Regions from separate parts of the Streptomyces sp. NPDC021012 genome, predicted to be linked through region 2. Evidence: riboswitches for the same ligand, from Rfam matches in the RefSeq annotation. Region 2 holds a riboswitch; each other region holds the start of a gene.

Region 1 (10,012 bases), on a different contig from region 2:
ACGGTCGTGATGCCGAACTGCCAGCGCGCCAGAGTCTCTGGCGCCAGAGCTAGGTCCACGTCGGTTTCTCCTTACATCGCCGTGAGCGCCGTGGTCACATCGGCAGTTTGCCCTGTTAATCCCACTTATTTCGGGACGAACAGGGACACGCTTGTGAACGCGTTCACATTCACAAGCATTATGGCTCATACGAAATCCGTACCTTCGGTCGGGGTCCCCCTGTCGAAGGCCACCTCTTCCCAGAGCCTTCAACATATTGTTGAATCCGGGGCATGACCCTTCGGATACGCATCATCTGGCCGGCCGGACACACCACGGCCACCCTTGAGGAGACCCCCACGAGCAAGGCGCTCGCGGGGGTCCTCCCGATCTCCTCCACCGCCCGCACCTGGGGCGAGGAGGTCTACTTCGACACGCCGGTCTCCGTCCCCGTCGAGGACGGCGCGCGCCAGGTCGTCGAGCCCGGCACGGTGGCCTTCTGGACGGACGGCGACGCGCTCGCCCTCCCCTACGGCCCCACCCCGATCTCCCGGGGCGACGAATGCCGGCTGGCGAGCCCCTGCAACCTGCTGGGCGCGCTCGACGGCGACCCGCGGATCCTGGCCACCGTCAGGGACGGCGACCCGATCCGCGTGGAGCTCTCCTCGGACCGATCAGAGAGCTCGGACTGATCAGAGAGCCTGGCGGAAGCCCTCCGCCGCCTTCAGGAACAGGTCGTTCGCCTCGCACTCACCGATCGTGACGCGCACGCCCTCACCCGCGAACGGCCGCACCACCACGCCGTGCCGCTCGCACTCCGCCGCGAAGTCCATGGTCCGCTCGCCGAGCCGCAGCCAGACGAAGTTCGCCTGGGTGTCCGGCACGGTCCAGCCCTGGGCCACGAGCCCCGCATGGACCCGCTCGCGCTCGGCCACCAACGAGCCGACCCGGCCGAGCAGTTCGTCCTCGGCCCGCAGCGAGGCCACCGCCGCGTCCTGCGCCAGCTGGCTCACGCCGAACGGCACCGCCGTCTTGCGCAGCGCCGCCGCCACCGGCTCGTGGGCGACCGCGAAACCGACCCGCAGCCCCGCCAGGCCGTACGCCTTGGAGAAGGTGCGCAGCACAGCCACGTTCGGCCGGTCGCGGTACAGCTCGATGCCGTCCGGGATCTCGGTGTCGCGGACGAACTCCCGGTACGCCTCGTCGATCACGACCAGGACGTCGGAGGGCACCCGGTCGAGGAAGCGCTCCAGCTCCGCCCGGCGCACCGCGGTGCCCGTGGGGTTGTTGGGGTTGCAGACGAAGATCAGCCGGGTCCGGTCGGTGATCGCCTCCGCCATCGCGTCGAGGTCGTGCACCTCGCCCTCGGTCAGCGGCACCTGCACGGAGGTCGCCCCGCTGATCTGCGTGATGATCGGGTACGCCTCGAAGGAGCGCCAGGCGTAGATCACCTCGTCGCCCGGGCCCGAGGTGGCCTGGAGCAGCGACTGCGCGACGCCGACCGAGCCGGTGCCGGTGGCCAGGTGGGAGACGGGCACGCCGAAGCGGTTCGCCAGCTCCTCCGTCAGGCCGGTGCAGGCCATGTCGGGGTAGCGGTTGAAGTTCGCGGCAGCGGCCAGCGTCGTCTCCATGACCCCCGGCAGCGGCGGGTAGGGGTTCTCGTTGGAGGACAGCTTGAAGGCCACGGGACCGCCCGCGGCGGCCGGCTTGCCCGGCTTGTAGGTGGGGACACCGTCCAGCTCGGCGCGCAGCTTGGGGCTGCCGGTGCTCGTCCCGCTGGTCTCGCTCACAGTGTGGCCTCCTCGACCGTCCGTACCGCCAATACTCCTCACCTTAAGAGGATTCGCCCCCGCTGCGAATGGGCTGTGGACAACAGGAGGGACACGCTGTGGACACGGCCCCCGCTCCCTCCCCCGAAGAGGGGGGCGCGCACCAGGGTGGCGCGCGCCGGTGGCGGGCGCCGTGGCGCGCATCCCCCGTAGAGGTGAGTTGAGACCTCTTCGAGACCTCGTACCCTCGCCAGGCCTACGCCGTTCGATCGCCATAGATCACACAGAGAAGTCCCTAACCACCTTTGATTCCCTGCCACTTGACCCTTTTCGATCATGCAGAAACGTGCCTGTCAACGCCTGCATATGCGACCGTCCCGACCGCCCCTCATCGCCCTACTATCGGCTCGCCATGACAGCAGCAGGGAAGCACCAGGTGAGCCGGGCACAGACCCGGGGAAGCCGGCAGGGCCGGGCAGGCATCCGGGACGTGGCCGCCGCCGCCGGGGTCTCCATCACGACTGTCTCCGACGCGCTCAACGGCAAGGGCCGACTCCCGGACGCCACCCGCCGCCACGTCCGCGAGGTCGCCGACAGGCTGGGCTACCGCCCATCCGCGGCGGCCCGCACGCTCCGTACCGGCAAGTCGGGACTCATCGGCCTGACCGTGACCACGTACGGGGATGAACCTTTCACCTTCACCGAATTCGCGTACTTCGCGGAGATGGCCAGAGCAGCCACATCGGCGGCACTCGCCCGGGGCTACGCCCTGGTCATCCTCCCCGCCACCTCCCGCCATGACGTCTGGTCGAACGTCGCCCTCGACGGCACCGTCGTCATCGACCCCTCCGACCACGACCCGGTCGTCACCGAACTGGTCCGCCAGGGCCTGCCCGTCGTCTCCGACGGACGCCCCGCCGGCACCCTTCCGGTCACCGCCTGGGTCGACAACGACCACGAAGCCGCCGTCCTCGACCTGCTCGACCACCTCGCCGACGCCGGCGCCCGCCGGATCGGCCTCCTCACCGGAACCACCACCGACACGTACACCCGCCTGTCCACCACCGCCTACCTCAACTGGTGCGAACGGGTGGGCCAGGACCCCGTCTACGAGGCCTATCCGGCGCACGACCCGTGCGCGGGCGCCGTCGCGGCCGACCGGCTGCTCGCCCGCCCGGACCGTCCCGACGCCGTGTACGGCCTCTTCGATCCCAACGGAACCGACCTCCTCGCGGCCGCCCGCCGCTACGGACTGCGCGTCCCGGACGACCTGCTGCTGGTCTGCTGCAGCGAGTCCACCGTCTACGCCACCACCGAACCGCCCATCACGACGCTCTCCCTCAAACCGCGCCGGATCGGCACCGCCGTCGTCCAGCTCCTCATCGACGCCATCGAGGGGATCGACACCGACGGTCCGGTCGAGCAGGTGATACCGACCGAACTCATCGTCCGCACCTCCTCGCAGCGGCGTTCGCCGCGCACCACGGTCAGCCCGCCGCGCTCACCCGCGAAGGACTGAACCCGCCGCCATCCGACTCGCCGTCCTCGCCCCTGCCCGTGGGCGGGGACGGCGAAACCGGTCGCCACACCGGTCTCGACCCTGGACTGGACCTTCTCAATTCGGGCGAAACAACCGGTTAACCCGGAGTGGACCCGGATTCACCACCCCTGGTGCGTCACACAGGAGGACCCTCATTCCTATGATGGGCGGACGACACCGCGGACCACCCCGACCAGGCCGGTCCGCGATGTGCAGGGCATCGCGACGGTGGTGGAGGGGTCGATGACTCAGGGGGCCGGTCAGGAGCCCGTGGTACGCACGGCGACATTGCGTGACTTCCGCGTACCGCCGTACGCCCGCGTGCCCGTACAGGGCCACGCCGCCGGGCCCCTCTCCCCGGAGGAACCGCCCCTCGCGGCCTCCCCCGTCGAAGCGGTCCCGGTCCCCACCCTGCCGCCCGCGCCCGTCGAAGGCGACCTGGCGCAGACCGCGCCGATGGCCGCGCCGGCGCAGGGCGCTGCGGCGCCCGTCGAAACCGTCCCGGTGCAGACCCCGCCGGCCGAGCCCGCACCGGTCGAGTCCCTCCAGGTCGTCTCCGTCACCGCGCCGCAGGCACCCGCGCCCACCAGCCAGCCCGTGCCCGCCGCGCCGCAGGCACCCGCAGCCCAGGCCGCACCGCCCGCCGCGCCCCCGGCCCCCGTACCCCCCGCGCCGCAGGCACCCGCGCCCCTGCCCGCCGCACCGACCCTCCACCTGGGGCAGCGTCTCGCCCCGGCGTTCGCCGCCCCGGAGGGGTCCTCCATCGTCTCCGTCGCCACGGGCCACCCTGGCAACGCCTTCCCCGAGGGCGAGCTGCCCGAGGGGTACACGCCGACCGAGCGCGACCTCCCGGTCATCAACCGCGGCGACACCGTCCAGGTCCCGGTCACCCCCGAGCCGGCCCCCGCCCCGGCGCCCTCGAACGGCGACGGACCCGGCCCCCTCTACGTCGTCGGCGACGTCCACGGCTACCTCGACGAGCTCGTCGCCGCCCTGCGCGCCCAGGGCCTCATCGACGAGAACGGCGGCTGGTCCGCGGGCAACGCCCGGCTCTGGTTCCTCGGCGACTTCACCGACCGAGGCCCCGACGGCATCGGCGTCATCGACCTCGTCATGCGCCTCTCCGCCGAGGCCGCCGCCGCGGGCGGCTACTGCAAGGCCCTCATGGGCAACCACGAACTGCTCCTCATCGGCGCCAAACGCTTCGCCGACACCCCCGTCAACTCCGGCGCGGGCACCGCCACCTTCCAGGCCGCCTGGCTGCTCAACGGCGGCCAGAAGCACGACATGGACCGCCTCCAGGACGTCCACCTCCAGTGGATGTCCCGGCTGGACGCCGTGGTGCGCGAGGACGACCACCTCCTCCTGCACTCCGACACCACCGCATACCTCGAATACGGCGAGACCATCGAGGACGTCAACGACACGGTCCACGAGATCCTCAACCGGAACGACGCCGACGAGGTCTGGGACCTCTTCCGGAAGTTCACCAAGCGCTTCGCGTTCCGCGACGACGGCGGCCCGCAGGCCGTCCAGGAGCTGCTCTCCACCTACGGCGGCCGCCGGATCGTGCACGGCCACAGCCCCATCCCGTACCTCCTCGGCCAGGTCGGCACGGAGGACGGCGAGGACGGCTCGGGCCCGGTCGTCGACGGACCGCACGTGTACGCCGACGGTCTCGCGATCGCCATGGACGGCGGAGTGACCATGGCCGGAAAGCTACTGGTCGTCCAACTCCCCCTGAACGGCTGACGCATAACCCTGCGCATCCGGGGAAGTCGATTTCCGGAAACAACCTGTCAGGCCGTGGTGTCACCGCAATACCATCGGGTCATCCGTAGCAGGCTCTCCTCCGTTTCCGCCCAGCCGACCGTTTCCCACGGCTGACCCGGGCCTACGGAGCATCGGGGGATGCACATGAACGTGGCTCCGCACCTGCTGACCGAGGATCGCGCCGAGTACGAGCGGATCCTCGACGACGCACTGAGCACCGCCCACGCACGTCCGGATCTCGCCGGGGTCGGAACCCGGCTCACGGTCGCGCAGCTGCGCGCCATGACGATGAACGCGACAGCGCTGATCACCAGCGCGGCGGCGAACGAGTACGAGCACTTCGTGAAGGTCCGCGAGGAGAACCGGACGACCCTCACCTCACCCCGCACACCAGCGGCGGATCCCGGCACGGGCGCCGGCGTCGTCGCCATCGTCACCGTGATGGTGCCCGTCCTCGCGGGCACGGCCGCCGCGATACTCCTGCTGGTCGGGGCGGTCCTGCACGCCCTCACCCCCACCGTGGTGTTCGGCGAGACCCTGCTGACGGCAGGCCTCGTCTTCGCCGCCCTCGCCGCCGCCGGCCTGCTCAGCGCGGGCGTCGGCCTCCTCCTGACCGCCCTGCGCAACAGACCGGCCGCGGCGGGCGGGACCACCACGGCCGACGACGAACTCACCCTCGCCCGCGAAGTCTGGCGCCGCGCCCTCCTGGAGCGCGGCATCCTCCCCTTCCTCCGCGACGCCCTCGCCGCGGTCGGCCCCCCGGACACACCGGAGCCCTGAACGCGACGAGGTCCCCGACACGCCGGAGCCCTGAGGACCGGGCGCCGGGACCGGGACCCGCCCGGCCCCGACGCAAGGCGGTGACTACTCGGCCAGCGGCAGGTAGACGCGGTTCCCGCTCGCCGCGAACTCCTTCGACTTCTCCGCCATGCCCGCCTCGATCTCCTGCTGCGTGCCGCCGTGCTCGCGCCGGATGTCCTGGGAGATCTTCATCGAGCAGAACTTCGGACCGCACATCGAGCAGAAGTGCGCGGTCTTCGCGGGCTCCGCCGGGAGCGTCTCGTCGTGGAACTCGCGGGCGGTGTCCGGGTCGAGGGCCAGGTTGAACTGGTCCTCCCAGCGGAACTCGAAGCGCGCGTCCGAGAGCGCGTCGTCCCACTCCTGCGCGCCCGGGTGCCCCTTGGCGAGGTCCGCCGCGTGCGCCGCGATCTTGTACGTGATGACGCCCGTCTTCACGTCGTCCTTGTTCGGCAGGCCCAGGTGCTCCTTGGGCGTGACGTAGCAGAGCATCGCCGTGCCCCACCAGGCGATCATCGCCGCGCCGATGCCCGAGGTGATGTGGTCGTACGCCGGGGCGACGTCCGTGGTCAGCGGGCCGAGCGTGTAGAACGGCGCCTCCTCGCAGATCTCCTGCTGGAGGTCGATGTTCTCCTTGATCTTGTGCATCGGGACGTGCCCGGGGCCCTCGATCATCGTCTGCACGTTGTGGCGCTTGGCGATCGTGTTGAGCTCGCCGAGGGTCTTCAGCTCCGCGAACTGCGCCTCGTCGTTGGCGTCCGCGATCGAGCCGGGGCGCAGGCCGTCGCCGAGCGAGTACGTGACGTCGTACGCCGCGAGGATCTCGCAGAGCTCCTCGAAGTTCGTGTAGAGGAAGTTCTCCTTGTGGTGCGCCAGGCACCAGGCGGCCATGATCGAGCCGCCGCGCGAGACGATGCCGGTCTTGCGGCGCGCGGTGAGCGGCACGTACGGCAGGAGGACGCCGGCGTGGACCGTCATGTAGTCGACGCCCTGCTCGGCCTGCTCGATGACCGTGTCCTTGTAGACCTCCCAGGTCAGCTCCTCGGCCCGGCCGTCGACCTTCTCCAGGGCCTGGTAGAGCGGCACGGTGCCGATCGGCACGGGGGAGTTGCGCAGCACCCACTCGCGGGTGGTGTGGATGTTGCGGCCGGTGGACAGGTCCATGACCGTGTCGGCGCCCCACTTGGTCGCCCAGGTCATCTTCTCCACCTCCTCCTCGATGGAGGAGGTGACGGCGGAGTTGCCGATGTTGGCGTTGACCTTCACCAGGAACCGCTTGCCGATGATCATCGGCTCGATCTCCGGGTGGTTCACGTTCGCCGGCAGCACGGCGCGGCCCGCGGCGATCTCCTCCCGTACGACCTCGGGGGAGACGTTCTCGCGGATCGCGACGTACTCCATCTCCGGGGTGATCTCCCCCCGGCGGGCGTACGCGAGCTGGGTCACGGCCTCGCCGGCGCGGCCCCGGCGCGGCAGGCGCGGGCGGCCCGGGAAGACCGCGTCGAGGTTCTTCAGCCCGCCGCCGCGCGGGGAGGTGTGCTTGATGCCGTCGTCCTCGGGGCGGACCGGGCGGCCCGCGTACTCCTCGGTGTCGCCGCGCGCGATGATCCAGTTCTCGCGCAGCGGCGGAAGGCCCCGCCGGACGTCGGTGTCGATGGCGGGGTCGGTGTACGGACCGGACGTGTCGTACAGCGTGACGTCCTTGCCGTTGGTGAGGTGCACCTGGCGGACGGGCACCCGGAGGTCGGGGCGCGAGCCCTGGACGTACCCCTTGTGCCAGCCCGGCGTGCGCTCGCCCTGGCCGTCGTTCTGGTCGGAGGCAGGCGTGCGTGCATCCTGAATGGTCATGAGACCGATCTCCCTACGCCGGCATTACCCGGTAACAGGTTCGGCGGTCGGCGCAGCCTCCTCCCGTACGTGCGTACGGTGATCAGCGCCCTCTCAGCCCGGTGCTCCGAGCTCCCGCGTGTGCAAAGGTGCCACCACGCTAGCGTCATCCCTGGCGTGCTGAACAGTGGGCCCCCGCCGTTCTTGCGATGATCGGCCGGTGACTTCCCCCCATCAGACCCCCGAACCGCACGGTCACGGACACGGCCAGGGGCACTCCCATTCCCACGGCCACGGGCCCGCCGCCCCCGTCTCCCGGCATCTGCGCAAGGTCATCGCCGCGATCCTGATCCCCTTCACCACCGCCGTCGTGGTCGGTCTCGCGGTCCTGTGGCCGAGCGGCACCCCGGCGCACGAGCGCACCGGCGTCGGCTTCGACCGGCAGACCGAGCAGGGCAAGGTCGTCTCCGTCGTCCACGTCGACTGCAAGGACGTCAACGCCGCTCAGGTCCCGCCGACCGGCGACACCTCCACCCCGGAGGGCCGCGAGGCGGTCAACGCCCAGCAGGGGCAGTGCGAGAAGGCGACGGTCGAGGTCACCACCGGCCCGGACGAGGGACGCAGATTCGTCGAGATCGTGCAGCCGGACGCGCCGCGCCAACTGCACGAGGGTCAGGGCGTGGTGGTGGCGTACGCCCCCGACGCCCCGCACGACCTGCAGTACTCGGTGACCGATGTGAACCGCAAGGTGCCGCTGGCGGTGCTCGCCGGCATCTTCGCCCTCGCGGTGGTGGTGGTCGGCCGGATGCGGGGCGTCATGGCGCTCATCGCGCTCGCCGTGAGCTTCCTCGTGCTGACGTACTTCATCCTGCCGGCGATCCTGCAGGGGTCGAACCCGCTGGTCGTGGCGGTGGTCGGGTCGAGCGCGATCATGCTGATCGCGCTCTACATGTGCCACGGGCTCTCGGCCCGCACCTCGGTCGCCGTGCTCGGCACGCTGATCTCGCTGCTGCTGATCGGTCTGCTCGGCTCGTTCTTCATCGACTGGGCCTCGCTCAGCGGCAACACCGACGACAACACCGGTCTGATCCACGGCCTGTACCCGGAGATCGACATGTCCGGCCTGCTGCTCGCCGGGATCATCATCGGTTCGCTCGGTGTGCTCGACGACGTGACGGTCACCCAGACCTCGGTGGTCTGGGAGCTGCACCAGGCCGATCCGGGCATGGGGCCGCGCGGCCTGTACCGGGCCGGGATCCGGATCGGCCGCGACCACATCGCCTCGGTCGTGAACACGCTGGTGCTCGCCTACGCGGGTGCCGCCCTGCCGCTGCTGCTGCTCTTCTCCATCGCGCAGAGCAGCATGGGGACGGTGGCCAACAGCGAGCTGGTCGCCGAGGAGATCGTCCGGACGCTGGTCGGGTCGATCGGTCTGGTGGCTTCCGTTCCGCTCACCACGGGACTTGCGGCCCTGGTCGTCTCCGCCGACCGGCCGGCGTCCGGGGGCGGGAAGCCGGCGGCGGTGCGGGGAGGGCGGCGCCGCCGCGCCAAGTGAGGCGTACGCGGGTGAGGCGTAGGCGTGTGAGGAGTGCGTGCGTCCCGATGCTCAGGCGGGGCCGGCGTTCTCCTCGGCCAGGATCCGGCCCAGTGCGGCCTCCAGGTGATCCTCGAAGTCACCGAGTGTCCGTTCCTGACCGAGCGGAACCAGCTTGTCCGTTCGGTCGAGGAAGGCGACCAGCGGCGGCGCGCTGGCCCGGAACAGGGCGCGGTCACCGCCCACCTGGAGCCGGATGGAGACGTCCGAGAGTCGCTCGGGCTCGGTCGGGGCGATGTGCACATCGCCGTCCCCGCTCGGCCGGTTGATCCCGTCGAGCAGCAGTTCCCTTCCGAATGCCCAGGTCACGGGCGCGTCCCCGGGGAGGTGGAAGGTCATCCGCACCGCGTAGGGATCCCGGGTCTCATACCGGAGTTCGACCGGGATCTTGAAGGAGAGCTCCTCGGAGACGAGGAAGCTCATCAGGACCTCGGCCTGAACCGACTCTCGCATCGTGTACCCCGCAGTAGATGAAGCAGTTGTGTGAACACAGCTGCTGAAAGCTGTGACCGAAACGGCCAGGAATGATCCCCCGTGGCCCTCTTGACGCAATCGTGCTGTACGCACTAGCAGATCACAAGGAGTGATTTTTCAGATACTGATAGAGAACGCGAGCGAGTTGAAGAGCCTTCCGATCTCCGTGCGTAGCCGCTCGACTGCTGGGAGCAACCGTTCTTCCTGGTGGAGGGGGACGGAAATGGCCACGGTGGCCGCCGTGGAACCCGCGGTGAT
Region 2 (10,012 bases):
CTCGGTCAGCCTCGACACCGGTGTCGGCAAGCTCAAGAAGGGCGCGGGCGCCCTGGACGGCGGCCTGTTCAAGCTGGCCGACGGTTCGGGCACCCTCGCCACCGGTCTGAAGGACGGGGTCGACCAGATCCCCGACTACGACCGGCAGGACCGCGACCGGCGTACGGAGGTCATGGCCGACCCGGTCAAGCTGGCCTCCCAGTCCCTGCACAAGGCGCCCAACTACGGCACCGGTTTCGCCCCGTACTTCATCCCGCTCTCCCTCTGGGTCGGCGCGATGGTCGCGTACATGATCATCCAGCCGCTGAACCGGCGCGCCCTCGCGGCCGGCGGCTCCGCCCTGCGGATCGCGCTGGCGGGCTGGCTCCCGGTGGCGGCGATCGGCGTCCTCCAGGTCGCGGCCCTGATGTCGGTCCTGCACTGGGGCCTCGGCCTCCAGATGGCCCGGGCCGCCGGCACGATCGGCTTCCTCGCCCTGGTCACCTGCTGCTTCGCCGCGATCATCCAGTGGCTCAACGCCCACTTCGGCGCGGCGGGCCGGATCCTGGTGCTCGCGTTCCTGATGCTCCAGCTGACCTCGGCGGGCGGCACGTACCCCGTCCAGACCAGCCCGGCCTTCTTCAACGCCGTCCACCCGTTCCTGCCGATGAGCCACGTGGTCGAGGCGCTGCGCCGCCTCATCACGGGCGGCGGGCTCGGGCCGGTCTGGCAGGCCTGCGCGGTCCTGGCGGCCTTCACCGTCGGCGCCCTGGCCCTGACCGCCGTCACGGCGCGCAAGAAGCAGGTGTGGACGCTGGACCGGCTCCACCCCGAACTGTCGCTCTGAACCTGTGAGAATCGACGCCATGGACAGCAGCAGCACCCGACGCCGGGCCACGCGCACGAAGCTCTACGAGGCGGCCGTCACCCTCATCGCGGAGCAGGGTTTCTCCGCGACGACGGTGGACGAGATCGCCGAGCGGGCCGGCGTGGCCAAGGGCACGGTCTACTACAACTTCAAGAGCAAGACCGAGCTCTTCGAGGAGCTGCTGCGCCACGGCGTGTCGCTGCTCGCCGGCTCCCTGCGCTCGGCGGCCGAGGAGACCGCCGAGCGCGGCGGGAGCCGGGTCGACGCGCTGGACGCGATGATCCGGGCGGGCCTCGTCTTCATCGACCGCTACCCGGCCTTCACCCAGCTGTACGTGGCCGAGCTCTGGCGCACCGGACGCGCCTGGAACTCGACCCTCCTGGTGGTCCGTCAGGAGGCCGTCGCGGTGGTGGAGGGCGTGCTGCGCGAGGGGGTGGCGGCCGGTGAGCTGAGCGAGGAGATCGACGTCCAGCTGACGGCCTCGGCCCTGGTCGGGATGGTGCTCGTGGCGGCGCTCGACTGGCAGGCCTTCCAGAGCGAGCGTTCGCTCGACGACGTGCACGCGGCGCTGTCCCGCCTGCTGCACGGCCGCGTCGGCGGCCGCTGAGCGCGAACACGGCGGAAGGCCGGTGCGGCGAGGCTCGATCCCCCCGAGCCTCGCCGCACCGGCTTCTTCCCTTCGCGCCCCCGTGCCGGCAGGCGCACGGCCCCGTTCCGCAGCCCCGTGCCGGCGGTACCGGAGCCGCGCCCCTTCCGTGGGCTCCACTCTCCCCTCCCGCCGGCACCGGCCCCATCCGCGTACCTACTCATCTCGTCCTCTAGGTACGGATACTCAGTCCTGGCTACGATCGCGGGCGTGTCCGTACTCCCCCTGGTGTTCACCAGCGGCTGGGCGAGCGGGATCAACGCGTACGCGGTGGTCCTGCTGTTCGGCCTCTTCGGCGCGACCGGGCTGACCGACGAGGTGCCCGCGTCCCTCCAGCGCACCGACGTCCTCGTCGCGGCGGGCGTGCTGTTCCTCTGCGAGGCGGTGGCGGACAAGATCCCGTACGTCGACTCGGTGTGGGACTCCGTCCACACGGTGGTCCGGCCGGTCGCGGGGGCCGTGGTCGGCGCCCTGCTCGCCGGGCAGAGCGGTTCGCTGCCGGAGCTGGCGGCGGGCGCGGTCGGCGGTTCGACGGCCTTGCTCAGCCACTTCGTCAAGGCGGGGACGAGGCTGGCGGTCAACACCTCGCCGGAGCCGTTCTCGAACATCGCGCTGAGCCTCGCGGAGGATCTCGGGGTGGCGGCGATCGTCACCTTCGCCCTCTTCCATCCGGTGGCGGCGGCGGTCGTCGCGGGCGTCCTGCTCCTGGCGGGCCTGGCGATACTGGTCTTCCTCGCCCAGCGGATCCGCCGCGGCTGGCGGCGCTGGGCGCAGCGGCGGGAGGAGAGACGGCTCGCGGCCCCGGGGGCGCGCCCACCGGCCCATGCCCCGCCGGACGACGGGTCCGACCACTTCTGACCGGGTCCCGGGACGCCCCATAGACTCGCCCGCATGGCACGGATTGTGGTGATCGGCGCGGGACTCGGCGCCATGGCGGCGGCGGCGCGCCTCGCGGTCGCCGGGCACGCGGTGACGGTGTACGAGAAGACGTCGACGTACGGCGGCGCGGTCGGCCGCTTCGAGCGGGACGGCTTCGCCTTCGACACCGGTCCGGGGCTGCTGCACCTGCCGGCCGTCTACCGGGACCTGTTCGTGAAGACCGGGAAGAAGCCCCTGGAGGAGTGCGTCACGCTGACGCAGGTCGATCCGGCGGCCCGTCACGTCTTCGCCGACGGAACCCGCGTCGACCTGCCGAACGCCTCCCGGGCCGGCACGGTCGACGCCCTGGACGCGGCGCTCGGCGCGGGCGCGGGCGAGCGCTGGGGCGACTTCCTGACGCGGGCCCGCGAGGCCTGGGACCGGACCCGGCGCCCGCTCCTGGAGGAGCCGCAGCCGGCCGGCCGCGAGGCGCTCGCCCGCGAGCCGTACCCGGCGCTCAAGGCGGGCTTCCTGCGCCGCCCGACGAGGACGCTCGCCCAGGTGGGCGCGCGGGAGCTGCGCGAGCCCCGGCTGGTCGCGCTCCTGGACTCCTACGCGGAGGCGTACGGCGTCCCGGCGTGGGCCGCCCCGGCGTCCGCCGCCGTCCTGCCGTACATGGAGCAGACCTTCGGCAGCTGGTACACGGCGGGCGGCATCCGGGCGCTCGCGGACGCGGTGTACGAGCGGTGCCGGGAGCGGCGCGTGGAGTTCGTCTTCGACGCGCCCGTGGACGAGGTGCTGACCGAGGCGGGCCGGGCCGTCGGGATCCGGCTCGCCTCCGGCGGGACGGTGGAGGCGGACCACGTGGTGGCGGGCGCGCCGGTGCCGTCCCTCTACCGCGAGCAGGTCCTCCCCTGGGAACACGGCGACGAGTGGCCGTCCTTCGCGCACGGGTCCACCGGCCGTCTGACGCTCCTGCTGGCCCTGCGCGGGGCCCGCGAGGAGGAGGCCGCGCACCGCACGGTCGTCCACGGGGACGGCGAGCGGCCCACGGTGACCGTGCTGCGGCCCGACGACCCGGAGTCGCGGCCCGACGCGGAGCACGAGTCGGTGACGGTCTCGGCGATGGTGGACCTCACGTCCGAGGAGGACTGGAGCGGCCTCGCCGACCGGATGGCCGAGGCCGCCGCCCGGGCGGTGCCGGGGCTCGCCGAGCGGCTGCTCTGGCGGGAGGTCCGCAGCCCGGAGGACGTCCGGGCCGCCACCGGTGCCGCCGAGATCCCGCCCCCCGCGCTCGCGGACGCCGCCGGGACGTACCTCCCGGCGGCGAACCTCTCCCCCGTCCCCGGGCTGTACTTCGCGGGCGGCTGGTCGCACCCCGGCGGCGGGCTCGCCCACGCGGGCATGTCGGGGGCGCTGGTGGCCGGACTCATCGTGGAGGGCGCGGACTTCCGCGGCTCCCGGTAGGCCCTAGTAGCGGTACTGCTGCTGGTCGTCCGGGTGCGGCTGCTCGTAGCCGTACGGGGCCTGCTGCTGCGGGGCCTGGTCGGTGTCGCGCTGCTGCGGGACCCAGACGCCGCCGGGCGGGGTGTCGTAGGTGTACGAGGGCGCGTAGGGGTCGTTGTAGTACGAGCCGTACTGCTGGCCGTCGGTGCCGGGGCCGATGTACGGATCGGAGTACGCGGCGTACTGCTGCTGTCCGGCGGCGGTGCCGTAGTCGTAGGCCTGCTGCTGCTCGTGGCCGGGCTGTCCGTAGGAGGGCTGCTCGTATCCGGGCTGCTGGTACGCGGACGCGTAGGGGTCGTACTCCGTGCCGTACCCGGTGCCGGCGGCCTGGGCGGTGGTGTCGTAGACCCCGTACTGGCCGGTGTCCTCGGGCATCGGCTGCGGCTCGTAGACCGCGGTCGTCCCGGCGGCGGTCTCGGGGCGCGGCTCGTGGCCGGGCCCGTCCTCCGTGTCGTACGCGGAGTCCACGGTGTCGTACGAGAGCTCGGTGACCTCAAGAGTGGGTCCGGCCGGCGGGGCGGCCTTGCGGCGGCGGCTCTCGCGCGGGCTCCCGCCGATCGCCCAGCCGGTGGAGAAGCCGCGCCGGAAGGAGAGCGTCACATAGGTCTGGCCGACGGCGAAGGCGACGGCCCCGGCGATGATGACGAGGACCGAGGGCAGCAGGACGCCCACGACGACGCCGAGGAAGCCGCCGAAGGCGAGCAGGCGCCAGCGCAGCCGCGCCTTGTACTGGAGGAGCACCTCCCCCAGCAGCCACAGTGCGACCACGCCGAACGCGATGTAGAGGACCGTCCACCCCATGCCCCGCCGCCCCTCTCCGCGGTCACCGCCGCGGGTCGGGGCGGGTACGACCGGTCACGACTGCTGGTGCAGTCCGAGATTCTCGTAGATCTCGAGCGTCGCGGTGGAGCTGTTGAGCGTGATGAAGTGCAGTCCGGGGACACCCTCGGAGAGCAGACGCGCGCAGAACTCCGTCGCGAACTCGATACCGATGGAGCGTACAGCGGCGGGATCGTCCTTGACGGCGAGGATGCGCTCTTTCACATCCGCGGGGAAGAGGGCGTTGCTCAGCTGGGGCAGCCGGTCGAGCGTCTTCACGTTCACGACGGGCATGACCTCGGGGATGATCGGGGTCTCGCAGCCCGCCTTCTCCACGCTGTCGCGGAGCCGCAGATAGTTCTCCGGGTCGAAGAACATCTGGGTGATCGCGTAGTCGGCGCCCGCGCGGCACTTGTCCACGAAGTGCCGGATGTCCGTGTCCCAGTCGGTGGACCGGGGGTGCATCTCCGGGAAGGCGGCGACGCCGACGCAGAAGTCTCCCGACTCCTTGATCAGCCGGACGAGGTCGGCGGCGTACTTCACGCCCTCCGGGTGCTCGACCCACTCGCCCAGCGGGTCGCCCGGCGGGTCGCCGCGGACGGCGAGCATGTTCCGGATGCCCACGTCGGCGTACTGGCCGAGGATGTTCCGCAGTTCGGCGACCGAGTGGTCGACGGCCGTGAGGTGGGCGACGGGGGTGAGCGTGGTGTCGGAGGCGATCTTCTGGGTGGCCTTGACGGTGCCGCCGCGGGTGGAGCCGCCGGCGCCGTAGGTCACGGAGACGAAGCTGGGGCCGACCGCCTCGACCCGGCGCATGGCGTTCCAGAGGACCTGCTCGCCCTTCTCGGTCCGGGGCGCGTAGAACTCGAAGGAGTACGACGTCTCACCGGCCGCGAGGATCTCGCGGACGGTGCGCGCACGGTCCGAGCGGACGGAAGCGGTACCAAGGGCCATACGGGCAGGTTAGACGGGGGGCGGGCGGCAGCGTAGACGGCGTCCGAGTAATGGACACCTTTTCGGACAACTATCGGGATTGCGCCGCGCGCCCCGCGGTACCGCTGGTACGGCCCTCAGGCCTCGGCGCGCTCGCGGACGCGCTTGGCGAGGGCGGCCGTCGCGGCGGCCGGGTCGGCGGCCTCGGTGATGGCGCGGACGACGACGATCCGGCGGGCGCCCGCGTCCAGGACCTCGTCGAGGTTGGTCTCGTCGATGCCGCCGATGGCGAACCAGGGCCGGTCCTGGGCCAGCTCCGCCGCGTACCGCACGAGGCCGAGGCCCGGGGCGTACCGTCCGGGCTTGGTGGGGGTGGGCCAGCAGGGGCCGGTGCAGAAGTAGTCCACGCCCGGCTCGGCGGCGGCCGCGGCGACCTCGCTCTCCGCGTGGCAGGAGCGGCCGATCAGCACCTCCTCGCCGAGGATCGCGCGGGCGGCGGGCACGGGCAGGTCGCCCTGGCCGAGGTGGAGGACGTCGGAGCCGATGGCGTGGGCGACGTCGGCCCGGTCGTTCACCGCGAGGAGCTTGCCGTGCCGGCGGGCGGCCTCGGCGAAGACGGCGAGGTGCTCCAGCTCCTCACCGGCCTCCATGCCCTTGTCGCGGAGCTGGACGACGTCCACGCCGGAGGAGAGCACGGCGTCGAGGAAGGCGGGCAGGTCGCCCTGGCGCTTCCGGGCGTCGGTGCACAGGTAGAGCCGGGCGTCGGCGAGCCGCTCACGAGGCGTGGACATGGGTGGGTTCCCCCCGTTCGTGTCGCCGGTGCCGCGGCGGCCGGCCCGTGGGGGACCCGGCCGCCGCGGCACCCGCGGTGGTGTCTTCGGTGTCTGCGCGCCTCAGAGGGCGAGCGCCTGGGCGCGGCGCTTCACCTCCGTGCCGCGGTTCTCGTTGAGCGCCTGCGCGGGCGTGCCCGGCAGGCTCTCGTCCGGAGTGAAGAGCCACTCCAGCATCTCCTCGTCGGTGAAGCCGTCGTCCCGGAGGACGGTCAGCAGCCCGACGAGGCCCTTGACGATCTTGTCGCCCTGGATGAAGGCGGCGGGGATCTGCAGGGACCTGTTCTCGCCACGGCGGACGGCGATGAGCTGGCCGTCCTTGATCAGCTGCCGCACGCGCAGCACGTCGACATCGAGCATCTCCGCGATGTCGGGCACATAGAGCCAGGCGGGGACGAGCGCATCGATCTTCACGTCAATCTCGGTCACGGGACAAGCCTGCCATCCCGGACCGACAGTCGGTAGCCGGGCCCTACCGGACCGCCGCCTTCAGGGGGACGGACGGGTCGGCGGCGCGCTCCGGGTCGACGGGGACGGCGGCCTCGATGAGCTTGCGGCCCTGGGCCAGGTCGCGGGGGCGGCCGACCGCGAGGAGGGCCACCGGCACCCCCTCGCGCAGCCAGAGCACGGACCAGGCCTCGTCGGCCGGGTCGCCGCGCCACAGCAGCTCGTCCGCGCCCGCGTGGTGGCCGGCGTACTGCACGAAGCGGCCGAACTGCTCGGACCAGAAGTACGGCACCGGGTCGTACGGCGCGTCGGCGGCCCCGGTGATCGCGGCGGCGACCGCGCGGGGGCCCTGGAGCGCGTTGTCCCAGTGGTGGACGAGGAGCCGCTCGCCGTAGCGGGCGGAGGGGAAGGAGGCGCAGTCGCCGACCGCGTACACATCGGGCAGGGAGGTGCGCAGCCGGTCGTCGGCGGTGACGGCGCCGCTCGGGTCGAGGGCGATGCCGGAGCCGGTGAGCCAGTCCGTGGCGGGGCGGGCGCCGATGCCGACGACGACGGCGTCGGCGGGCAGTTCGCGGCCGTCGGCGAGGACGACGCGGCCCGGTGCGCCGGGCTCGACGGTGAGCACGCGCGCGTGGGTGAGGAGTTCGGCGCCGTTCGCCCCGTACCACTCGGCCATGGGGGCGGCGACCTCGGCGGGCAGCGCCCCGGTGAGGGGGAGGTCGGCGGCCTCGACGACGGTGACGGCGCAGCCCGCCTCGCGCGCGGCGGTGGCGAACTCGGCGCCGATCCAGCCGGCGCCGACGACCACGACGGAGTGGCGGCGCTCCAGGACGGGCCCGAGGCGCACGGCGTCGTCGAGGGTCCGCAGCAGGTGGACCCCGGGGACGCCCTCGGTGCCGGGCAGGGTGACGGGCCGGGCCCCGGTGGCGAGGACCAGGACGTCGTACGCGACGGGTCCGGTCTCGGTGTCGATCTCGCGGTCGGCGGCGCGCAGCCCGGTGACGTCCAGGCCGAGGCGGAGCTCGATGCCGAGGTCCTCGAAGTCGATCTCGAAGGCGGAGTCCTCGGCCTTGCCGAGGAGGATCGCCTTGGAGAGCGGCGGGCGGTCGTAGGGCTGGTGGGGCTCGGCCCCGATGAGGGTCACGGGGCCGGTGAAGCCCTGCTCGCGCAGGGCGACGGCGGTCTGGACGCCCGCCATTCCGGCGCCGACGATCACGACGTGCTGCTGTGCCTGCTTCTGCTCGCTCACTCGACCACCTTATGCATCTGACGGTGCGTCAGGAAGGGAGGGGTCTGTGGCCCCCCGGAGACGCGGGCTAGTCTGGCGGACGTAAAGCACTCGCGGGAGCCCGGACGACCGGGCTGAGAGGGAGGCTGGGACGGCCTCCGACCGTACGAACCTGATCCGGGTCATGCCGGCGAAGGGAGGGGCTGGACGCCCATGCGTTCTTCCGATGTCCTGAGGTCCGACGTCCTCGTGGTCGGGGGCGGCATCATCGGCCTGGTCACGGCCTGGCGGGCCGCGCAGCGCGGACTGCGCACCGCCGTCGTCGACCCCGATCCGGGCGGCGGGGCCGCGCGGGTCGCGGCCGGGATGCTCGCCGCCGTCACCGAACTCCACTACGGCGAGGAGACCCTGCTCGGGCTCAACCTCGCCTCCGCGGCGCGTTATCCCGCCTTCGTCGCCGAACTGGAGGAAGCCGCCGGCCACGACGTCGGCTACCGCGCCTGCGGCACCCTCGCCGTCGCCCTCGACGCCGACGACCGGGCCCACCTGCGCGAACTGCACGCCCTGCAGACCCGCTGCGGGCTCGTCTCCGAGTGGCTCAGCGGCCGCGAGTGCCGCCGCCTCGAACCGATGCTGGCGCCCGGCGTCCGGGGTGGGCTGCGGGTCGACGGGGACCACCAGGTCGACCCGCGCCGACTGGCCGCCGCGCTGGTGACGGCCTGCGAGCGGGCCGGGGTGGCCTTCCACCGGGCCCTCGCGGAGCGCCTGACGACCGTCCGCGACCGGGCCCGCGGGGTCCTCCTCGCCGGCGGCGAGGAGCTGACGGCCGATCAGGTCGTGCTCGCCGCCGGCAGCCTCAGCGGCCGCCTCGCGGGCGTCCCCGACGAGGTCCTGCCACCGGTCCGGCCCGTGAAGGGCCAGGTCCTGCGGCTGCGGATCCCCGCCCCGTACGCTCCCTTCCTCTCCCGCACCGTCCGGGCCGTCGTCCGCGGCAGCCACGTCTACCTGGTGCCCCGCGAGAACGGCGAGCTCGTCGTCGGCGCCACCAGCGAGGAACTGGGCTGGGACACCACGGTGACGGCGGGCGGGGTGTACGAACTCCTCCGCGACGCCCACGAGCTGGTCCCGGGCCTCACCGAGCTGCCGCTCACCGAGACCCGCGCCGGACTGCGCCCCGGCTCCCCCGACAACGCCCCGCTGCTCGGCCCCACCGCCCTGCCCGGCCTCCACCTGGCCACCGGCCACTACCGCAACGGGGTGCTGCTCACCCCCGTCACCGGCGACGTCATGGCGGAGGCGCTCACCACGGGCGCCCTCCCCGACGAGGCGCGCCCCTTCACCCCCCGCCGTTTCTCCCCCGTACGTCAGGAGCAGCCCGCATGAACGTGTCCGTGAACGGAGAGCCCCGCGTCCTGGCGGGCCCCCTCTCCCTCGACGCCCTCGTGTCGACCCTGAGCACCGCGCCCTCGGGCGTGGCCGCGGCCGTCAACGAGGAGGTCGTGCCGCGCGGCGAGTGGGCCACGACGGTGCTCGGCGAGGGCGACCGGGTGGAAGTCCTCACGGCAGTGCAGGGGGGCTGAGCGCTCATGTCCGACGACGTCTTCACCCTCGGCGGTACGGAGTTCTCCTCCCGCCTCATCATGGGCACCGGCGGCGCCCCCAGCCTCGACGTCCTGGAACGCTCCCTCCTCGCCAGCGGTACGGAACTGACCACGGTCGCCATGCGGCGCCTGGACCCGACCGTCCAGGGCTCGGTCCTCTCCGTCCTGGAACGCCTCGGCATCCGGGTCCTGCCCAACACCGCGGGCTGCTACACGGCGGGCGAGGCCGTCCTCACCGCCCGGCTGGCGCGGGAGGCGCTGGGCACGGACTGGATCAAGCTGGAGGTCGTCGCGGAC
Region 3 (10,012 bases), on a different contig from region 2:
CGGTACGAAGAAGCAGGCCCAGGAGGCCATCGCCGAGCAGGCGACGCGTGTCGGCATGCCGTACGTCAACCAGCGTTGGCTCGGTGGCATGCTCACCAACTTCTCCACCGTCTACAAGCGGCTGCAGCGCCTCAAGGAGCTCGAGCAGATCGACTTCGAGGACGTCGCCTCCTCGGGTCTCACCAAGAAGGAGCTCCTGGTCCTCTCCCGCGAGAAGGCCAAGCTGGAGAAGACCCTCGGTGGTATCCGCGAGATGCAGAAGGTGCCGAGCGCCGTCTGGATCGTCGACACCAAGAAGGAGCACATCGCCGTCGGTGAGGCGCGCAAGCTCCACATCCCGGTCGTCGCGATCCTCGACACCAACTGCGACCCCGACGAGGTCGACTACAAGATCCCGGGCAACGACGACGCGATCCGCTCCGTCACCCTGCTCACCCGCGTGATCGCCGACGCCGTCGCCGAGGGCCTCATCGCCCGCTCCGGCGCCGCGACCGGCGACTCGAAGCCGGGCGAGAAGGCCGCCGGCGAGCCGCTCGCCGAGTGGGAGCGCGACCTGCTCGAGGGTGAGAAGAAGGCTGACGAGGCCGTCGAGGCCCCCGCCGCCGAGGCCGCCCCGGCCGAGGCCGCCGCCGAGGCTCCGGCCGCGGACGCCGAGCAGGCCTGACCCTCCAGGACCTTCGGGTGACGACGGCGGGGGCCCACGAAGCCCCCGCCGTCCACCCGTGGACCCGCCCGATCTTTCAGACTTCGAGAGAGAAACAGACTCATGGCGAACTACACCGCCGCTGACGTCAAGAAGCTCCGCGAGCTCACCGGCGCCGGCATGATGGACTGCAAGAAGGCCCTGGACGAGGCCGACGGCAACGTCGACAAGGCCGTCGAGGCGCTCCGCATCAAGGGCCAGAAGGGCGTCGCCAAGCGCGAGGGCCGCTCTGCCGAGAACGGCGCCGTTGTCTCCCTCATCGCCGACGACAACACCTCCGGCGTCCTCGTCGAGCTGAAGTGCGAGACGGACTTCGTCGCCAAGGGTGACAAGTTCCAGGCCGTCGCCGCCCAGCTGGCCGAGCACGTCGCCGCCACCTCCCCGGCCGACATCGAGGCCCTGCTCGCCTCCGAGATCGAGCCCGGCAAGACGGTCCAGGCGTTCGTCGACGAGGCCAACGCCAACCTCGGCGAGAAGATCGTCCTCGACCGCTTCGCGCAGTACGCCGACGGCTTCGTCTACGCGTACATGCACCGCACGATGCCCGACCTGCCGCCGCAGATCGGTGTCCTCGTCGAGTTCGACAAGGCCGACGCCGACGTCGCCAAGGGCATCGCCCAGCACATCGCCGCCTTCGCGCCGAAGTACCTCACCAAGGAAGACGTTCCGGCCGAGGTCGTCGAGTCCGAGCGTCGCATCGCCGAGGAGACCACCCGCGCCGAGGGCAAGCCCGAGGCCGCGATCGCCAAGATCGTCGAGGGTCGCGTCAACGGCTTCTTCAAGGACGCCACGCTGCTCGGCCAGCCGTACGCCCTTGACAACAAGAAGTCCGTCCAGAAGGTCCTGGACGAGGCCGGTGTCACCCTGAAGCGCTTCACGCGCATCAAGGTCGGCATCTGAGTCCGTACGCGAACGCGACGGACACCGGACCCCGGTAGGGTCTGAGGCAGTCGTCCGCGCCCGCGCAGGACGACCGCAGATCTGACGAGGAGGCCATTGCCGTACGGGATACCGCGAGGACCCAGGGCAATGGCCTCCTTCGTATGTGCACGAGGAGATCTCCATGAATCAGGGCGCCGTACAGGGCGACGACACCAACGGCAAAAAGGCCGGCCGCTACATGCTGAAGCTGTCCGGAGAGGCCTTCTCCGGCGGCACCGGTCTCGGGGTCGACCCGGACGTCGTGCACGCCATCGCGCGTGAGATCGCCGCCGTCGTCCGGGACGGCGCGGAGATCGCGATCGTGATCGGCGGCGGCAACTTCTTCCGCGGCGCCGAGCTCCAGCAGCGCGGCATGGACCGGGCCCGCTCCGACTACATGGGCATGCTCGGCACCGTGATGAACTGCCTCGCCCTCCAGGACTTCCTGGAGAAGGAGGGCATCGACTCCCGCGTCCAGACCGCCATCACCATGGGCCAGGTCGCCGAGCCCTACATCCCGCTGCGCGCCGTGCGCCACCTGGAGAAGGGCCGCGTGGTCATCTTCGGTGCGGGCATGGGCATGCCGTACTTCTCCACGGACACCACCGCCGCCCAGCGCGCCCTGGAGATCGACGCCGAGGCCCTGCTCATGGGCAAGAACGGCGTGGACGGCGTCTACGACTCCGACCCGAAGAAGAACCCCGACGCGGTCAAGTTCGACGCCCTCGAGTACGGCGAGGTGCTCTCCCGCGACCTCAAGGTCGCCGACGCCACCGCCATCACCCTGTGCCGGGACAACAACCTCCCGATCCTCGTCTTCGAACTGCTCGCCGAGGGCAATATCGCTCGCGCGGTGAAGGGTGAGAAGATCGGCACGCTCGTGAGCGACCAGGGCACCCGGGCCTGACCCGAACCGGGGAACCGCCCCGCAAGGGGATGGACAGAGCCCTGCCGGTCGTACACCGTGCAGGACACAACGCGACGACACGCAGGAGCAAGTGGTGATCGAAGAGACCCTCCTCGAGGCCGAGGAGAAGATGGAGAAGGCCGTCGTGGTCGCCAAGGAGGACTTCGCCGCGATCCGCACCGGCCGTGCGCACCCGGCGATGTTCAACAAGATCGTGGCCGACTACTACGGTGCCATCACCCCCATCAACCAGCTGGCGTCCTTCTCCGTCCCGGAGCCGCGCATGGCCGTGGTGACGCCGTTCGACAAGAGCGCGCTGCGCAACATCGAGCAGGCGATCCGGGACTCGGACCTCGGCGTCAACCCGAGCAACGACGGCAACATCATCCGCGTGGTGTTCCCCGAGCTGACCGAGGAGCGCCGCCGGGAGTACATCAAGGTCGCCAAGGGCAAGGCCGAGGACTCGAAGATCTCGATCCGCTCGGTCCGCCGCAAGGCCAAGGAGACCATCGACAAGCTCGTCAAGGACGGCGAGGTCGGCGAGGACGAGGGCCGCCGCGCCGAGAAGGAGCTCGACGACACCACCGCGAAGTACGTCGCGCAGGTGGACGAGCTGCTCAAGCACAAGGAAGCCGAGCTGCTCGAGGTCTGATGAACGACTCTTCCTGGGGGGCCCCGGCCGGTTCCGGCCGCGGGGGACCCGACCAGGGGCCTGCCCCGGCGGGTCCCGCATACGATCGGCAGCAGGCGGCGCAGACTCGGCCCATGCCCATCGTGCCCGACGTTCCCGCCGGCGGATTCCAGGACGGTCACGACCGGGGGGCCGCTCACCCGAGCGGTCCCCTGTTCCGTGACGAGCCGCCGCACGAGCACCCGCAGGAGCCCATGTCCAGCCCCACCCCGCCTCCGCCGCCCGCGCCCCCGGCGCCACGGCAGAAGAAGAGCGCGGGCCGCGACCTGGGCGCGGCCATAGGCGTCGGGGTCGGTCTCGGCGCCGTCATCATCGCGTCGCTGTTCATCTGGAAGCCGGCGTTCGTCGGGGTGATAGCGGTCGCCGTGGTCGTCGGCCTGTGGGAGCTCACCTCCCGCCTCCAGGAGCGCAAGGAGATCAAGGCTCCGCTGGTCCCGCTCGCGGTCGGCGGCGCGGCGATGGTCGTCGCCGGCTACGTCCGGGGCGCCGAGGGCGCCTGGGTGGCGATGGCCCTCACGGCGCTCGCGGTGCTCGTCTGGCGGATGACGGAGCCTCCCGAGGGCTACCTCAAGGACGTCACGGCGGGGGTCTTCGCCGCGTTCTACGTGCCGTTCCTGGCGACGTTCGTGGCGCTGCTGCTGACCGCGGACGACGGGCCGCAGCGGGTGCTGACCTTCCTGATCCTGACCGTGGTCAGCGACACCGGGGCGTACGCGATCGGCTGGCGCTTCGGCAAGCACAAGCTGGCCCCGCGGATCAGCCCCGGCAAGACCCGGGAGGGCCTGGTCGGCGCGGTGACGTTCGCGATGGCGGCGGGCGCGCTGTGCATGCAGTTCATGATCGACGACGGCGCCTGGTGGCAGGGCCTGATCCTCGGCCTCGCGGTGGCCGCGAGCGCGACGCTCGGCGACCTCGGCGAGTCCATGATCAAGCGCGACCTCGGCATCAAGGACATGGGCACGCTGCTGCCCGGCCACGGCGGCATCATGGACCGCCTGGACTCCCTGCTGCCGACGGCGCCGGTGGTGTGGCTGCTGATGGCGCTCTTCGTCGGAACGGCTTGACGGACAGCGGGTACTCTGGAAGGGCTCGTGGCGCGTGCGCCGCGGGCCCTTCCGTCGTCCTCGCCGCAGCGGGGACGGTCCAGTGAGGTCTCCTGGCTTCGGCATCGTGATGCCGCCCTCCCCGCCGTCGCGGGGGTACCAGACCTCGTGCCGTCTGAGGAGACACCCGATCGTGGCCCGTCCAGTGCCCGGAGAACTCACTTTCGTCGCCCCCCGCGGAGCCAAGAAGCCGCCGCGGCACCTGGCCGACCTCACGCCCGCGGAGCGGAAGGAGGCCGTCGCCGCGATCGGCGAGAAGCCGTTCCGCGCCAAGCAGCTGTCCACGCACTACTTCGCGCGGTACGCGCACGACCCCGCCGAGTGGACCGACATCCCGGCCGCCTCGCGGGAGAAGCTGGCCGGGGAGCTGCTGCCCGACCTGATGTCCGTGGTGCGGCACATCTCGTGCGACGACGACACCACCCGCAAGACCCTGTGGAAGCTGCACGACGGCACGCTCGTGGAGTCGGTGCTCATGCGCTACCCCGACCGGGTGACCATGTGCATCTCCTCGCAGGCCGGCTGCGGCATGAACTGTCCGTTCTGCGCGACCGGGCAGGCGGGCCTCGACCGGAACCTGTCGACCGCCGAGATCGTGCACCAGATCGTGGACGGCATGCGGGCGCTGCGCGACGGGGAGGTGCCCGGGGGACCGGCGCGGCTCTCCAACATCGTGTTCATGGGCATGGGCGAGCCGCTCGCCAACTACAAGCGCGTCGTCGGCGCGATCCGCCGGCTGACGGACCCCGAGCCGGACGGCCTCGGGCTCTCGCAGCGCGGCATCACCGTCTCCACCGTCGGCCTCGTCCCCGCGATGCTGCGCTTCGCCGACGAGGGCTTCAAGTGCCGCCTCGCCGTCTCGCTGCACGCGCCCGACGACGAGCTCCGCGACACCCTGGTGCCCGTCAACACGCGCTGGAAGGTCCGCGAGGTCCTCGACGCGGCCTGGGAGTACGCGGAGAAGTCCGGGCGCCGGATCTCCATCGAGTACGCCCTCATCCGGGACATCAACGACCAGGCCTGGCGCGGCGACCTCCTCGGCCGCCTCCTCAAGGGCAAGCGGGTGCACGTCAACCTGATCCCGCTGAACCCGACGCCCGGGTCGAAGTGGACGGCGTCCCGTCCCGAGGACGAGAAGGCCTTCGTCGAGGCGATCGCCCGCCACGGCGTGCCGGTGACCGTCCGGGACACCCGCGGCCAGGAGATCGACGGTGCCTGTGGACAGCTCGCGGCCTCCGAGCGCTGACCTTGTAGTCTGAGCTCGAACACATCTCCATATTCCGACAGGGGAGCGCCACAGCGCTGAGAGTGCGGTAACCGTAGACCGCAGACCCTCTGAACCTCGCCCAGGTCATTCTGGGTAGGAAGTTCGGTCGTAACTCAAGCTGTTGCGCCCTGCCCGCGTCCGGTCCGCCGGCCGTGGGCAGGGCCGCGTCTCTTCCTGGTCATACCCAGGAGGAAATCCAGTGAGCATCAAGAAGGCCGCCGCCGTCGCGCTCGTCGCGGCGCTCGGCGTCACCGGCCTCGCCGCATGCGGCACCGACAAGGGCGGGAGCGAGGCCGGCAAGACCGACCAGCCCGCGCCGAAGACCGTCACGCTGGTGAGCCACGACTCCTTCAACGCCTCCAAGGAGGTGCTCGCCGACTTCACCAAGCAGACCGGGTTCACGGTCAAGGTGCTGAAGAGCGGCGACGCCGGCGAGGCCGTCAACAAGGAGATCCTGACCAAGGGCTCCCCGCAGGGCGACGTCTTCTTCGGCGTCGACAACACGCTGCTGTCCCGCGCCCTCGACAACGGGATCTTCGTCCCGTACGAGGCGAAGGGCCTGGACCGGGTCCCCGCCGCGTTCCAGCTCGACAAGGAGCACCGGGTCACCCCGATCGACTCCGGCGACATCTGCGTCAACTACGACAAGAAGTACTTCGCGGACAAGAAGCTGGCGCCGCCGGTGACCTTCGACGACCTGGCGAAGCCCGCGTACAAGGACCTCCTCGTGGTGGAGAACCCCGAGCGGTCCTCCCCGGGCCTCGGCTTCCTCCTCGGCACGGCCGCCAAGTACGGCGACGAGGGCTGGCAGGACTACTGGAAGAAGCTCAAGGCCAACGGCGTGAAGACCGTCGACAGCTGGGAGCTCGCCTACAACCAGGAGTTCTCCGGCTCGGCCGGCGGCAAGCAGGCCAAGGGCGACCGCCCGCTGGTCGTGTCGTACGCCTCCAGCCCGCCGGCCGAGGTGCTGTACGGCGAGCCGCAGCCGAAGGTGGCGCCCACCGGGGTCTCCACCGGCACCTGCTTCCGCCAGATCGAGTTCGCGGGCCTGCTGAACGGCGCGAAGAACCCCGAGGGCGGCAAGGCGCTCGTCGACTTCCTGATCTCCAGGAAGTTCCAGGAGGACATGCCGCTCCAGATGTTCGTCAACCCGGTGGCGAAGGACGCGGCCCTGCCGGAGCTGTTCACCAAGCACGGCGTGGTGATCGAGAAGCCGGAGACCATGGCGCCCGGGAAGATCGCCGAGAAGCGTGACGCGTGGATCCAGCAGTGGTCGTCGCTCGTCCTGAAGTGACCCGCGACCTCAAGGGGAGCGCGACGCGGCTGGGCCTGATGGCCCTGCCCGTCGCGTTCTTCGGGGTCTTCTTCGCCTGGCCCGTCGTGTCCATCGTGGACCGGGGGCTCAGGCCCGCGGGCACGTGGGACCTCGGCCGGATCGGCGGGACGCTGACCCGGCCGGACATCCTCGACGTGCTCGGCTTCACCCTGTGGCAGGCGCTCGCCTCCACCGGTCTCACCCTGCTGCTCGCGCTGCCCGGGGCGTACGTCTTCGCCCGCTTCGACTTCCCCGGCAAGAGCGTGCTGCGGGCCGTCGTCACGGTGCCGTTCGTGCTGCCGACGGTCCTCGTGGGCACGGCGTTCCTGGCGCTCGTCGGCCGGGGCGGGCTCACCGACGAACTGTGGGGGCTGCGGCTCGACACCAGCGTCTGGGCGATCCTCCTCGCCCACGTGTTCTTCAACTACGCGGTCGTCGTCCGGACCGTCGGCGGCCTCTGGTCGCAGCTCGACCCGCGCCAGGAGGAGGCCGCCCGGGTCCTCGGCGCCTCCCGCTGGACGGCCTGGCGGACGGTGACGCTGCCCGCGCTCGTGCCGGCGGTGGCGGCGGCCGCCCTGATGGTCTTCCTCTTCACCTTCACCTCCTTCGGCGTCGTGCAGATCCTCGGCGGGAACGCGTACACGACGCTGGAGGCCGAGATCTACCGGCAGACCGCCCGGCTGCTCGACCTGCCGACGGCGGCGGTCCTGACCCTCGTCCAGTTCGCGGCCGTCGGCGCGATCCTCGGCGTGCACGCCTGGACGGTACGGCGGCGGGAGACCTCGCTGCGGCTCGTACCGCCGGAGACGACCGCGCGCCGGCCGCGCGGCGCCGGACAGCTGGCGCTGCTCGCGGGCGTCCTCGTCTCGGTGGCGCTGCTGATCCTGCTGCCGCTCGGCGTGCTCGTGGAGCGCTCCTTCGCGGAGCCGGGCGGGTACGGGCTCGGCTACTACCGGGCGCTCGGCTCGCTCGACGAGGCCGGGACCTTCCTCGTCCCGCCCCTGGAGGCGATCGGGAACTCGCTGCGGTACGCGGTGGCCGCCACCGCCATCGCCGTGGTGATCGGCGGGCTCGCGGCGGCGGCGCTCACGAGGCGGGCCGGCCGGCTCGTACGGGGCTTCGACGCGCTCCTCATGCTGCCGCTCGGGGTCTCCGCCGTCACCGTCGGCTTCGGCTTCCTCATCACCCTCGACGAGCCGCCGCTCGACCTGCGGGCCAGCTGGATCCTCGTACCGCTCGCACAGGCCCTGGTCGGCGTCCCCTTCGTCGTACGGACGATGCTGCCGGTCCTGCGGGCGGTGGACGAGCGGCTGCGGGAGGCGGCGGCCGTGCTCGGCGCCTCGCCGTGGCGGGCCTGGCGGGAGGTGGACCTGCCGATGGTGCGGCGGGCGCTGCTCATCGCGGCCGGGTTCGCGTTCGCCGTGTCGCTCGGCGAGTTCGGGGCGACCGTCTTCATCGCCCGGCCCGAGAGCCCGACGCTCCCGGTGGCGGTGGCCCGGCTGCTCGGCCGGCCCGGCGCGCTCAACTACGGCCAGGCGATGGCCCTCTCGACGATTCTGATGGTGGTGTGCGCGGTGTCCCTGCTGCTGCTCGAACGGCTCCGCACCGACCGGACCTCCGGGGAGTTCTGATGCTTTCGATCAAGGGCGCGACCGTACGGTTCGGGGAGCGGGCCGCGCTCGACGCCGTGGACCTGGAGGTCGCCGAGCACGAGATCGTGTGCGTGCTCGGCCCCAGCGGCAGCGGCAAGTCCACGATGCTGCGGGCCGTCGCCGGGCTCCAGGCCCTCGACGGCGGCCGGGTCCTGCTCGGCGGCGCCGACCAGGCCGGGGTGCCAGTGCACAAGCGGGGCGTCGGCCTGATGTTCCAGGACCACCAGCTGTTCCCGCAGCGGGACGTCGGCGGGAACGTCGCCTTCGGGCTGCGGATGCGGGGCGCCGGGAAGGCCGAGCAGGCCGAGCGCGTACGGGAGCTGCTCGACCTCGTCGGCCTCCCGGGCGCCGAGCGGCGGTCCGTCGCCGCGCTCTCCGGCGGCGAGCAGCAGCGCGTGGCGCTCGCCCGCGCCCTGGCCCCCCGGCCCCGGCTCCTGATGCTCGACGAGCCGCTCGGCCAGCTCGACCGGGGGCTGCGGGAGCGGCTCGTCGTGGAGCTGCGGCAGCTCTTCGGGCGGCTCGGCACGACGGTCCTCGCGGTCACCCACGACCAGGGCGAGGCCTTCGCGCTCGCCGACCGGCTCGTGGTCATGCGGGACGGGCGGATCGCCCAGTCGGGTGCGCCCGTCGACGTGTGGCGGCGGCCCGCCTCGGAGTTCGTGGCGCGGTTCCTGGGCTTCGACAACGTGGTGACGGCGCGGGTGACCGGCGCGGTCGCGCAGACCGTCTGGGGCAAGGTCCCGGTCCCGGACGGCTCGCCCGAGGGCGAGCGGCGGCTCCTCGTCCGCCCGGGCGGGGTGCGGCTCGTGGAGTCGCGGCCCGTCTGGACGGTGGAGTCCCGGACCTTCCGCGGCAGCCAGGTCCTCGTACGGCTCCGTCCCGCCGAGGGCCCGGCGCTGGAGGCGGAGCTCCCGCTGCGGGAGGCGCCGGAGGAGGGGGCCGGGGTGGGAGTGGAGTTCCGGGCGGAGGACGTGGTGGTGCTGGGGGACGACATCTCGTAGCGGGGTGGCGGGTGCGATGAGTTTTCCCGGTCGCGGGAGTCTCCTGGTTGTTCGTCGTTTTCCCTGCCGACCACCAGGAGGAAGCCCCCATGGGCCAGCAGCTGTTGAGAGTCCAGAACTTCAACGTCTCGTCCGACGGATTCGGCGCCGGTGAGGGCCAGAGCCTGGAGCGGCCGTTCGGCCACGCCGAGCCCGGGGAGATGTTCTCCTGGGCCGGGGCCACCGCGAGCTGGCCGATGCGGACCGATCCCGGCGGCAGCCGCGGCCTCGACGACTACCTGACGCGGGACTACGCGCGGAACATCGGCGCCGAGATCATGGGCCGCAACAAGTTCTCCCCCCTGCGCGGGCCCTGGGAGAACGAGGACTGGCGCGGCTGGTGGGGCGACGAGCCGCCGTTCCGCACGCCGGTGTTCGTCCTGACCCACCACCCGCGCCCCTCGTTCACGCTC

What was found. Region 2 has a riboswitch for thiamine pyrophosphate ahead of thiO (glycine oxidase ThiO). Riboswitches for the same ligand answer to the same signal wherever they lie in the genome.
Region 1: it holds a riboswitch for thiamine pyrophosphate, as region 2 does, so the genes downstream of both, thiC (phosphomethylpyrimidine synthase ThiC) here and thiO (glycine oxidase ThiO) in region 2, are expected to answer to the same signal.
Region 3: it holds a riboswitch for thiamine pyrophosphate, as region 2 does, so the genes downstream of both, ACH4TP_RS34850 (thiamine ABC transporter substrate binding subunit) here and thiO (glycine oxidase ThiO) in region 2, are expected to answer to the same signal.

What each region holds. Positions count from the first base shown of each region.
Region 1 covers NZ_JBIRQU010000005.1:386,894-396,905, reverse strand. The annotation lists gene ACH4TP_RS19325 (cytochrome ubiquinol oxidase subunit I) at 1-59, opposite strand, end outside; gene ACH4TP_RS19320 (cyclophilin-like fold protein) at 273-671, shown strand; gene hisC (histidinol-phosphate transaminase) at 672-1,769, opposite strand; gene ACH4TP_RS19310 (LacI family DNA-binding transcriptional regulator) at 2,161-3,267, shown strand; gene ACH4TP_RS19305 (metallophosphoesterase) at 3,532-5,040, shown strand; gene ACH4TP_RS19300 (hypothetical protein) at 5,200-5,841, shown strand; gene thiC (phosphomethylpyrimidine synthase ThiC) at 5,926-7,707, opposite strand; TPP riboswitch at 7,701-7,835, opposite strand; gene ACH4TP_RS19290 (YibE/F family protein) at 7,907-9,241, shown strand; gene ACH4TP_RS19285 (SsgA family sporulation/cell division regulator) at 9,293-9,733, opposite strand; gene ACH4TP_RS19280 (IclR family transcriptional regulator) at 9,872-10,012, opposite strand, start outside.
Region 2 covers NZ_JBIRQU010000004.1:691,830-701,841, reverse strand. The annotation lists gene ACH4TP_RS17415 (YhgE/Pip family protein) at 1-826, shown strand, start outside; gene ACH4TP_RS17410 (TetR/AcrR family transcriptional regulator) at 846-1,454, shown strand; gene ACH4TP_RS17405 (DUF4126 family protein) at 1,704-2,351, shown strand; gene ACH4TP_RS17400 (phytoene desaturase family protein) at 2,385-3,818, shown strand; gene ACH4TP_RS17395 (hypothetical protein) at 3,822-4,658, opposite strand; gene metF (methylenetetrahydrofolate reductase [NAD(P)H]) at 4,713-5,630, opposite strand; gene thiE (thiamine phosphate synthase) at 5,747-6,400, opposite strand; gene ACH4TP_RS17380 (Rv2175c family DNA-binding protein) at 6,503-6,868, opposite strand; gene ACH4TP_RS17375 (NAD(P)/FAD-dependent oxidoreductase) at 6,912-8,084, opposite strand; TPP riboswitch at 8,218-8,330, shown strand; gene thiO (glycine oxidase ThiO) at 8,328-9,497, shown strand; gene thiS (sulfur carrier protein ThiS) at 9,494-9,694, shown strand; gene ACH4TP_RS17360 (thiazole synthase) at 9,701-10,012, shown strand, end outside.
Region 3 covers NZ_JBIRQU010000016.1:94,127-104,138, reverse strand. The annotation lists gene rpsB (30S ribosomal protein S2) at 1-664, shown strand, start outside; gene tsf (translation elongation factor Ts) at 767-1,603, shown strand; gene pyrH (UMP kinase) at 1,767-2,531, shown strand; gene frr (ribosome recycling factor) at 2,626-3,183, shown strand; gene ACH4TP_RS34860 (phosphatidate cytidylyltransferase) at 3,183-4,286, shown strand; gene rlmN (23S rRNA (adenine(2503)-C(2))-methyltransferase RlmN) at 4,459-5,571, shown strand; TPP riboswitch at 5,601-5,710, shown strand; gene ACH4TP_RS34850 (thiamine ABC transporter substrate binding subunit) at 5,792-6,886, shown strand; gene ACH4TP_RS34845 (ABC transporter permease) at 6,925-8,538, shown strand; gene ACH4TP_RS34840 (ABC transporter ATP-binding protein) at 8,538-9,560, shown strand; gene ACH4TP_RS34835 (dihydrofolate reductase family protein) at 9,650-10,012, shown strand, end outside.